Regions from separate parts of the Variovorax sp. UC122_21 genome, predicted to be linked through region 2. Evidence: predicted binding sites of a transcription regulator. Region 2 holds the regulator's gene; each other region holds the start of a gene.
What was found. Region 2 encodes sigma-54, which starts transcription at its own class of promoters, with help from an activator protein. Its sites were predicted from a motif close to TGGCANGNAANCTGCTTT; they were not measured.
Positions count from the first base shown of each region.

Region 1 (3,268 bases), 390 kb from region 2:
CCGACTCGATGCGGAAGGCGTCGAGCGCGATGTCCTGCGTGGCCGAGCCGAAGGCCACCAGCAGCGCGCACCAGATCATCGGCGTGAGCCCCTGGCGCGGATCGTTGACCGCCATGCCGACCAGCCCCGCGATCACCATCCCCTGCGCCAGCAGCAGCCAGCCGCGCCGGCGCCCGAGCAGGGTGGTCAGCGGCGGCAGCGGCAGCCGGTCGACCAGCGGCGCCCACACCCATTTGAAGCCGTAGGCCAGGCCGACCCAGCTCAGGTAGCCGATGGTGGCGCGGTCGATGCCGGCCTCGCGCAGCCGGAAGCTCAGCGTGCCCAGCACCAGCAGCAGCGGCAGGCCGGCCGAGAAGCCCAGCGCCAGCATGCGCAAGGTGGCGGGTTCGAGGTAGACCTTCAGGGCGTCGCGCCAGGGCGGCGAACCGGCGGCGGTGGATTCGGCGGGCGGGACGGAAGACATGTGGGGCGATTGTCCATGAGCGCCGCGCCTGCCGGCCGCCGGGTCATCCACCAAGACGTCTTCATTTGTTCCTATCATCCGGCCCCATATGTGCACACGCTGCGATCGCTTTGCCCCGGTTCCCTCCCATGCCTCGGCCTGGCAGCCGCGGCGCGCCTTCCTGCTGGCCGCGGCCGGCGCGGTGCTGAGCGGGCCGGCGCTCGCGCAGGTCGACGTCGGCAATGCCTCGGTGGCGCGCAACCTGGTGCCGGCCGACCGCATCGAGGCCGCGGGCGGCCAGCAGTACGGCGAACTGCTGCAGCAAGCGCGCGCCAAGAACGCGCTCGCGGGCGACGGCAATCCGCAGCTGCAGCGGCTGCGCGCCATCGCCAACCGGCTGATCCCCTTCGCCACGCCCTGGAACAGCCGCGCGCGCCAATGGAAGTGGGAGGTCAACCTGATCGGCAGCAAGCAGATCAACGCCTTCTGCCTGCCGGGCGGCAAGATCGCCTTCTTCACCGGCATCCTCGAGCAGCTCAAGCTCACCGACGACGAGGTCGCGATGGTGATGGGCCACGAGATGGCCCATGCGCTGCGCGAGCATGCGCGCGCCCGCATGGCCAAGAGCGCGGGCACCGGCGCCGCGCTCTCGATCGGTGCGCAGCTGCTCGGCCTGGGGCAGGTCGGCGACCTCGCCGCGCGCGCGGGCACCCAGCTGCTCACGCTCAAGTTCAGCCGCGGCGACGAGACCGAGGCCGACCTCGTCGGCCTGGAACTCGCGGCGCGCGCCGGCTACGACCCGAAGGCCTCGGTGTCGCTGTGGAACAAGATGGCCACGGCCTCGAAGAACCAGGGCGGGCTGAGCTTTCTCTCGACCCACCCGAGCGGGCCGGACCGGATCGCCAAGCTGCAGGCGAATCTGCCGAAGGTGGAGAACCTGTACCGGGACGCCAAGAAGAGCTGAGGTCTTCCTCCTTCCCCCTCTGGGGGAAGGCCGGGATGGGGGCTCCGGGCGGTGGATGCGGTCTGCGCTGTTGAAAGGCCCGGTGCCCCCACCCCAACCCTCCCCCAGCGGGGGAGGGAGCACATACATAGATAGCTGACCGACCGACGCCGCAGGCGCGTCGGCAGCGGCCCGCGCGCGCTGGCACGCCGCTTGCATCTCGACTTGTACACAAGTTTGGATGCCTGATCATGGTGCATGACGAGAAAGACCCGGCCGCCGCGGCGTGGATCCTGCGTTTCGCGCAGCCGCTGACGCGCGAGAACGACGAGACGCGGGAAGCCACGCCCGCTTCCACCGCCGCCCCCGCCCCGCTCGCGGGCCTGCGCTTCGCCGTCAAGGACAACATCGACGTCGCCGGCGTCCCCACCACCGCCGCCTGCCCGGCCTTCGATCGCCTGCCGGCCGTCCATGCGGCCGTGGTGCAGCGGCTGCTCGATGCCGGTGCGTCGCTGCTCGGCAAGACCAACCTCGACCAGTTCGCCTGCGGCCTCAACGGCACGCGCTCGCCCTATGGCGAGGTCGGCAATGCCTTCGATGCGCGCTATGTCTCGGGCGGCTCGAGTTCGGGCTCGGCCCGCGTGGTCGCCACCGGCGAGGCCGACTTCGCGCTCGGCACCGACACGGCCGGTTCGGGCCGCGTGCCCGCGGGCCTCAACAACATCGTCGGCCTCAAGCCCTCGCGCGGGTTGCTGAGCACCGTCGGCGTGGTGCCGGCCGCGCAGAGCGTCGACTGCGTCTCGATCTTCGCGCGCACGGTCGCGCTCGCGGTCGAGGTGCTGCAGGCCGCGCTCGGCTTCGATGCGCGCGATCCCTATTCGCGCGACATCGCGCTCGATGCCAGGCCCTTCCCCGCCGCCTTCCGCTTCGGCGTGCCCGACCGCCTCGCCTTCTTCGGCGACACGCTCGCCGAGGCCGCCTTCGCCGATGCGCGCCGGCGCCTCGAGGCCCTGGGCGGCACGGCCGTCACCGTGCCCTTCGCGCCGCTGGCCGAGGCCGCCGCGCTGCTCTACGACAGCGCGCTGGTGGCCGAGCGCTATGCCGCGGTGCGCGCCTTCTTCGACCGCCACGAGGCCGAGGTCGTCGAGCCGGTGCGCGGCATCCTCGCGCAGGGCCGCGGCTACAACGCGGCCGACGTGTTCGAGGCCCAGACCCGGCTGCGCGCGCTCGCGCAGCAGGCCGAGCCGATGTGGCGCGACATCGACGTGCTGCTGGTGCCCACCGCGCCCACGCACTACACGCGCGACGCGATGCGCGCCGACCCGGTGGCGCTCAACCGCAACCTCGGCGCCTACACCAACTTCGTCAACCTGCTCGACTACGCCGCGCTCTCGGTGCCCAGCAGCCTGCGGCCCGATGGCCTGCCCTTCGGCATCACGCTGATCGGCCGCTGCGGCAGCGATCTCGCGCTGGCCGAACTGGGCCAGCGCTACCACCATGCCACCGGCCTCGCGCAGGGCGCGACCGGCGAGCCGCTGCCCGCGCCGCGGCCGATCCCTGGCCTCGCACCAGTGCCGGCCGCGACGCTGCCGATCGCGGTGGTCGGCGCGCACCTCAGTGGCATGCCGCTCAACGGCCAGCTCACCGAGCGCGGCGCCGTGCTGCGCGAGGCCATCCAGACCGCGCCGCGCTACCGCCTGTACGCACTGCCCGGCACCGTGCCGCCCAAGCCCGGCCTGCAGCGCAGCGCCGAGGGCGGCGCCGCGATCGCGCTCGAGGTGTGGGACCTGCCGCTGGCCGAGGTCGGCGGCTTCCTCGCGCTGATCCCCGCGCCGCTGGGCCTGGGCAGCGTCGAGCTGGCCGACGGCCGCTGGGTGCACGGC
Region 1 covers NZ_CP172004.1:6,202,273-6,205,540, reverse strand. The annotation lists gene ACHMXE_RS41980 (AmpG family muropeptide MFS transporter) at 1-463, opposite strand, end outside; gene ACHMXE_RS41975 (M48 family metallopeptidase) at 552-1,406, shown strand; gene atzF (allophanate hydrolase) at 1,637-3,268, shown strand, end outside.
Region 1: a site for sigma-54 is predicted at 1,588-1,605, ahead of atzF (allophanate hydrolase). Genes of this name have one in related genera too.

Region 2 (3,268 bases):
CACGTAGGGGCTGTTCCAGTACTGGTCGAACAGGCTGCCCAGGCGCGGGATCAGCGCGCCGGTCACGAAGGTGTCGAGGTCGATGAAGTTCTCGCCCGCGGTGCGCCGGAAGTACTGGTTGCCGATGTTGCGCCCGCCCGCCACCGCCATCGCGCCATCGGCGATGAACAGCTTGTTGTGCATGCGCCGGTTGACGCGGTTGAAGTCGAACAGCGAGGCACCGAAGCGCGCGAGCAGGCTGCCGCGGCCGGCCGGGAAGGGGTTGAACAGGCGCAGCTCGACGTTGGGCGTGGCCGCGAAGCCGCGCAGCAGCTCGTCCTCGCCCGAGGTGTAGAGGTCGTCCATCAGCACCGCGCACCCGCACGCCGCGCTGCGCGGCGTCGCGCAGGGTGCGCAGCAGGTAGCGGCCGGTCTCGTCGTTCTCAATCTGGTAGTACTGGACGTCGAGCGTGCGCTGGGCGCGGCGCGCGAGCTGGATGCGGGTGTCGAAGGCGAAGTCGCCGCCGGGCATGAGGCGAAAGCCGCTGAGGTCGGGATCGGGCTGCGCGGCCAGCGCGATGCGGCCGAGCGCGGTGTCCTTCGACACGGCGATGGCCTGGGTGGGCGCGCGCGGGGCCTGGTCGGGCAAGCTCGCGCAGCCGGCGGCCAGCAGCGTGGCCGCGAGGGCGAACATCCAGAGCCCACAGCGCGACAGCAGGCGTCGGGCCATCGGCGGCTTTCTACAGGGCCTTGCGCAGGTTGGCGGGCGCGATGCGCAGCGCCTCGCGGTACTTGGCCACCGTGCGGCGCGCGCACTCGATGCCCTGCTCCTTGAGCATCTCGGAGATCTGGCTGTCCGACAGCGGCTTCTTCACGCTCTCCGAACCGACGAACTGCTTGATCAGCGCGCGCACCGCGGTGCTCGAGGCATTGCCGCCGGTCTCGGTGCCCAGCGCCGAGCCGAAGAAGTACTTGAGCTCGACCGTGCCGAAGGGCGTGGACATGTACTTGGCGGTGGTCACGCGCGAGATGGTGGATTCGTGCAGTCCGAGCTCGTCGGCGATCTCGCGCAGCACCAGCGGGCGCATCGCGAGCTCGCCGTGCACGAAGTAGCTCTTCTGCCGCTCGACGATGGCGTTGCTCACGCGCAGGATGGTGTCGAAGCGCTGCTGGATGTTCTTGATGAACCAGCGCGCCTCCTGCAGCCGCTGCGACAGCGCCTGGCTGCCCTCGCCCTTGTGCGACTTGAGCGCGCCGGCGTAGATGTCGTGCACGCGCAGCCGCGGCATCACCTCGGGGTTGAGCATGACGCGGAACTTCACATTGGTGCCGCGGCCGGTCTTGGTCACGATCACGTCGGGAATGACGATGTTGCGCTCGACGTCGACGAAGCGGCGGCCGGGCTTGGGCTCCAGGCGCGCGATGATCTGCAGCGCCGAGCGCACCAGCTCCTCGTTGGTTCGCGTGAGCGTGGCCAGGCGCTTGAAATCGCGCCGCGCGAGCAGCTCCATCGGCTGCTTGCAGATGGCCAGCGCGGTCTTGCGCACCAGCTCCTCGTCCTCGGTCTCGTCCTCGTCGGCCAGCGCGCGCAGCTGGATCGCGAGGCATTCGCCGAGGTCGCGCGCGCCCACGCCCGCGGGCTCCAGGCTCTGCAGCAGGCCCAGCGCGACCTGGAAGTGGTGCACCAGTTCGTCGAACTGGTCGTTGTCGTCGCCCGCGAGGCCCGAGGCCAGCGCAGGCAGCGAATCCTCGAGGTAGCCGTCGTCGTTGAGCGACTCGATCAAAAAGCGCAGCGCGGCGCTGTCGTTCTCGTTGAGCCGCAGGCTCAGCGCCTGGCGGTGCAGGAAGGACTGCAGCGATTCCTGGCTGCGCGCGAGCTCGGTGGCATCGGCGCGCTCGTCGTCGCCGGTGCTGCTGTTGTTGCGCGCGGGCGCGTCGCTGCCCCATTCGCTGTCGTCGGGCGCCATGTCGACGGTGCCGTCGCCTTCCCAGTCGGGCTCGCGCTCGGGCGAGTCGAGGGCCGGCTCGGCCTCGGACGACGAGGCGGTCTCGGTGGACGTGGTCGAGGTCGAGGGCGCGGCGCTCGCGTAGTCGCTCTCGGCCTCGCGCTCGGTGTCCTCGCGCGGCGCCGGCGTGTCGGCGGCGTCGAGGCCGAATTCCTCGCGCGCGGCTTCCTCGGCGGTGCGCTCGAGGAAGGGGTTCTCGTCGAGCATCTGCTCGACCTCCTGGCTCAGTTCGAGCGTGGAGAGCTGCAGCAGCCGGATCGACTGCTGCAGCTGAGGTGTCAGCGCGAGATGCTGCGAAACGCGCAGCGACAAGCCTTGTTTCATGCCCTCAGCAAATGACTGGCGCGAGCTTCATCACATCCGGAAGTGCTCGCCCAGGTAGACCCGGCGCACTTCGGCGTTGTCGACGATCTCCGAGGGCGTGCCCTGTGCCAGCACATGGCCGTCGCTGATGATGAAAGCGTGATCGCAGATGCCCAGCGTCTCGCGCACGTTGTGGTCGGTGATGAGCACGCCGATGCCGCGCTCCTTCAGGAAACTGATGATGCGCTGGATCTCGATCACCGCGATCGGGTCGATGCCGGCGAAGGGTTCGTCGAGCAGGATGAAGCGCGGCTGGGTGGCCAGCGCGCGCGCGATCTCGACGCGGCGGCGTTCGCCGCCCGACAGCGCGAGCGCGGGCGAATCGCGCAGGTGGTCGACGCGCAGGTCGGCCAGCAGCTCCGACAGGCGCTCTTCCATGCGCGGCTTCGACAGCGCCTGCAGCCGGCCGTTGGCATCGGGTTCGCGCTGCAGCTCGAGCACCGCGCGCACGTTCTCCTCGACCGTGAGCTTGCGGAAGATCGAGGCCTCCTGCGGCAGGTAGCTCAGGCCCATGCGCGCGCGGCGGTGGATCGGCATGTGGGCGATCGGCTCGCCGTCGATGGAGATCTCGCCCGCATCGGCGCGCACCAGCCCGACGATCATGTAGAACGAGGTGGTCTTGCCGGCGCCGTTGGGCCCGAGCAGTCCGACGACTTCGCCCTTCTGCACGTCGAGCGAGACGTCCTTGACCACCTTGCGGCTGCCATAGCTCTTCTGCAGGCCGCGCGCGACGAGGCGGCTGCCCGGCACGCCGTTGGCTTCCTGGGTTCCGGCGGCTTCGATCACTTGCGTTCTTCCGCTTCGCCGCTGAGCGTGGTGCTCGGGCGCAGGCCGGCGCCCGGGGCCGGCGTGGGCGTCGGCGCCGCGGGACGGCGCGTGGCCGGGGCCGAGGCACCGGGTGCCGCGGGCGCGGCCGACTT
Region 2 covers NZ_CP172004.1:5,810,956-5,814,223, forward strand. The annotation lists partial or broken gene ACHMXE_RS40075 (phospholipase D family protein) at 1-709, opposite strand, end outside; gene ACHMXE_RS40080 (RNA polymerase factor sigma-54) at 720-2,309, opposite strand; gene lptB (LPS export ABC transporter ATP-binding protein) at 2,340-3,134, opposite strand; gene lptA (lipopolysaccharide transport periplasmic protein LptA) at 3,131-3,268, opposite strand, start outside.

Region 3 (3,268 bases), on a different replicon from region 2:
CGCAGGGGCGGCGCGGGCCGGTCGCTGCCGATGCGGGCTTCGGTGCCGAGCAGCGCATGCCCGGCGCGGCGCAGCAGGTCGGCATCGCGCGCGAACCACCCCACCGTGTCGTAGCTCGGTGCGAAGGGCAGGACCCCGTCGAGCGGGATCCGGCCGTGCGTGGGCCGCATCGCGGCGACCCCGCAGAACGCCGCCGGTACGCGCACCGAGCCGCCCGTGTCGGTGCCCAGCGCCAGGTCGACCTCCGCCCATGCGACCGCGGCGGCGCTGCCGCTGGACGACCCCCCCGGCAGCCGATCGGGGTCGCTCGGATGGCGCGGCGCGCCGTAGTGGGCGTTCTCGCCCTCCAGGCTGAAGGCGAGTTCGTCGCTGATCGTCTTGCCGACGACCCGCGCGCCTGCGCCACGCAGTGCGGCCACGCAGGGCGCGTCGTGCACGGCCGGCACGTGGCTGGTGGCCCAGTCCGGGTTGCCGCCGCCGGTGACGGCACCTGCGATGTCGATGAGGTCCTTCACGCCCAGGCGCACCCCGTTCAGCGCGCCGACGCCGGTGGCGGGCCGCTCGCAGCGGGGGCCGGGCATCCAGCCGCCCGAGCCGTGCGCGGTCTCCGTGTGCATCAGGCGGGCAGCGCCGCGAGCACGGCGGCCGAGTCGGTCACGAAGCCGAAGCACTTCTTGACGTTCCAGATCGTCGCCTCGGTGCAGAAGTCCGGCGAGCTCGTGGCGCAGCAGTCGCTCAGCATCACGCAGCCGTAGCCCAGGAAGTTGGCGTCGGTGAGCGTGTGCAGCACGCACTGGTCGGTGTTGCAGCCCGCGAAGAGGATGCTGCGCACCCCGAGGTTGCGCAGGATGCTGTCCAGCGGCGTGTCCCAGAAGCCGCTGATGCGGTGCTTGTCGACCAGAAAGTCGCCTTCGTGCGGTGCGAGCTCGTCCACGATGGCCGCGGCCCACGAGTCCTTCTGCAGCACGTGGCCCTTGCCGCCGGGCAGCGGGTCGCCCAGGCCGACGCCCGTGCCGCTGTTCTTGTACAGATGGATCTGGTTGGGCGGCATGTTGGCCAGGTCCGGGCGGTTGCCCGAGTTGACCCAGACGACCGGCACGCCGGCGTGGCGCAGCCCGGGCAGCAGCTTCTGCAGCGGGGCGATCGGCGTGCGGTCCGCCGCATAGTTGCCGCCGATGTGGTCGACCCATCCGCCCTCGGTGCAGAAGTCGTTCTGCAGGTCGATGATGACGATGGCCGTGCGGCGCAGGTCGAGCACCACGTTCTGCGGCTGCGCCTGCACCCGGGCGCGCAGCGGCGCGGGCGGCTCCACGGACATATCGACCTCGCGCTCGCTGGCGACCCAGTAGTACTGCTGGCCCAGGCCCAGGGCGCCGTCGGGCCGGGCATCGGGAAGATAGGGGTGGCGTTTCATCAAAGGCTCCGGTGGTGTGCGGGCGAAGGGCGCATCGCCGCAGGCTGGTGCATTCGTTGCGGTCGCCGCACCGATATGCGGCAGAAAGTCGGCGAATTCATTGGCACTGTTATTGCGATGCGTTGTCGGTAAGTAATTGATTAGTTACTTAACCCTCCAACTAGCGAAAGGCATGCCATGCAGATTCCGTCTCCCTCCCGCCGCGCCGCCGTCCTCGCAGGCGTCAGCGCCTTCACCGCCCTCGTGCTGAGCCTGCCGGCCTCGGCCGCCGATCCGATCGCGGTCGGCATCCTCATTCCCGGGTCCAAGTCGGACAAGGGATGGATGGAGTCCGGCTACGACGGCCTTGTGGCCGCGCAGAAGGAGTACGGCGCCAGGATCAAGGTGCAGATGATCGAGAACATCAACTACGCCGACATGGAGCAGGCGCTGACCAACCTGGCCAGCAAGAACGCGCTCGTGATCGGCGTCGGCGGCCAGACGCAGGCCGCCGTGCTCAAGGTGGCCAAGCGCTTCCCCAAGACGCACTTTTCGATCGTCGGCGGCAACAAGGCCGAGGAGACGGCCAACGTGGCCGGCTACGACGTGAAGCAGGCCGAGATCGCCTTCGTCGCGGGCGCCGCCGCCGCGATGCTCTCGAAGAACGGGGCCGTGAGCTACGTGGGCGGCATGGAGATCCCTTCCATCGTCAACGCCGGCAAGGAGTTCGGCAACGGCGCCAAGTACATCAAGCCCGGCATCAAGTACTTCGAGAACTACACCGGCGACTTCGACAACGTGGCCAAGGCCAAGGAAGCCACGCTGGCGGCCATCGCGCAGGGCGCCGACGTGCACTATCACATCCTGAACCTCGGCCTGCGCGGCATGGAGCAGGCGGCCAAGGAGAAGGGCACGAAGATCATCGGCAGCTACACCAACCGCTGCGGCACCGATCCGCTCTATCCCGCCTACAGCATCACCGGCGTCGGCTATCAGGTGCAGTACGCCATCAAGGAGGCCGTCGGCGGTACCTGGAAGGCCGGCTACAAGCCCTTCGGACTGGTCATGGGGCCGAACGCATCGGACATGGTCATCTGCGGGGCGACCGACGAACAGAAGGCCAAGCTCGAGCAGATCAAGAAGGACATCCTGTCCGGCAAGATCAAGGTGCTGGAGGGCTGATGCGCGAGCGCCACGCCATCGGCCTCGGTGAGGGCATCGGCGACGGCGGCCCGGGGTTCGCCGCAACGCCGGCCGCCGCGCCGCTGCTGAAGCTGGAGGGGCTGTCCAAGCGCTTCGGCGCGCTGCAGGCGCTGCAGGACGTCTCGCTGGCGCTCCATCCCGGCGAGGTCCACTGCCTGCTGGGCGAGAACGGCGCCGGCAAGTCCACGCTGTGCAATCTCGTCTTCGGCGTGCACGCCGCGGACGCGGGCCAGATGACGCTGGCCGGCGAGGCGTTTCGCCCGCGCTCGCCGGCGGATGCCCTTTCTCACGGCATCGCGATGGTCCACCAGCATTTCAGCCTCGTGCCCGACATGACGGTGCTCGACAACCTGCTGCTCGGCCAGATGCGCGGCGTGCTAGACCGCAAGGCCGGCGCGGCGCGTATCGCCGCGATGCGGGAGCGCTACGGGCTCGCGCTCGATCCGCATGCGAAGGTGCAGGACCTGTCGGTGGGCGAGCGCCAGCGCGTGGAAATCGTGAAGTGCCTGGTGCGCGAGCCGCGCCTGCTGGTGCTCGACGAACCCACCGCCGTGTTGCTGCCGCAGGAGATCGAGGCATTGCTCTCGGTGTGTACGCGCGTGGCGCAGCAGGGCTGCGGCGTGGTGCTGGTCACCCACAAGCTGGCCGAGATCCAGCGCGTTGCGCGGCGTG
Region 3 covers NZ_CP172003.1:1,344,304-1,347,571, forward strand. The annotation lists gene ACHMXE_RS06850 (amidase) at 1-617, opposite strand, end outside; gene ACHMXE_RS06855 (cysteine hydrolase) at 617-1,414, opposite strand; gene ACHMXE_RS06860 (BMP family protein) at 1,592-2,575, shown strand; gene ACHMXE_RS06865 (ABC transporter ATP-binding protein) at 2,575-3,268, shown strand, end outside.
Region 3: a site for sigma-54 is predicted at 1,516-1,533, ahead of ACHMXE_RS06860 (BMP family protein). Genes of this name have one in related genera too.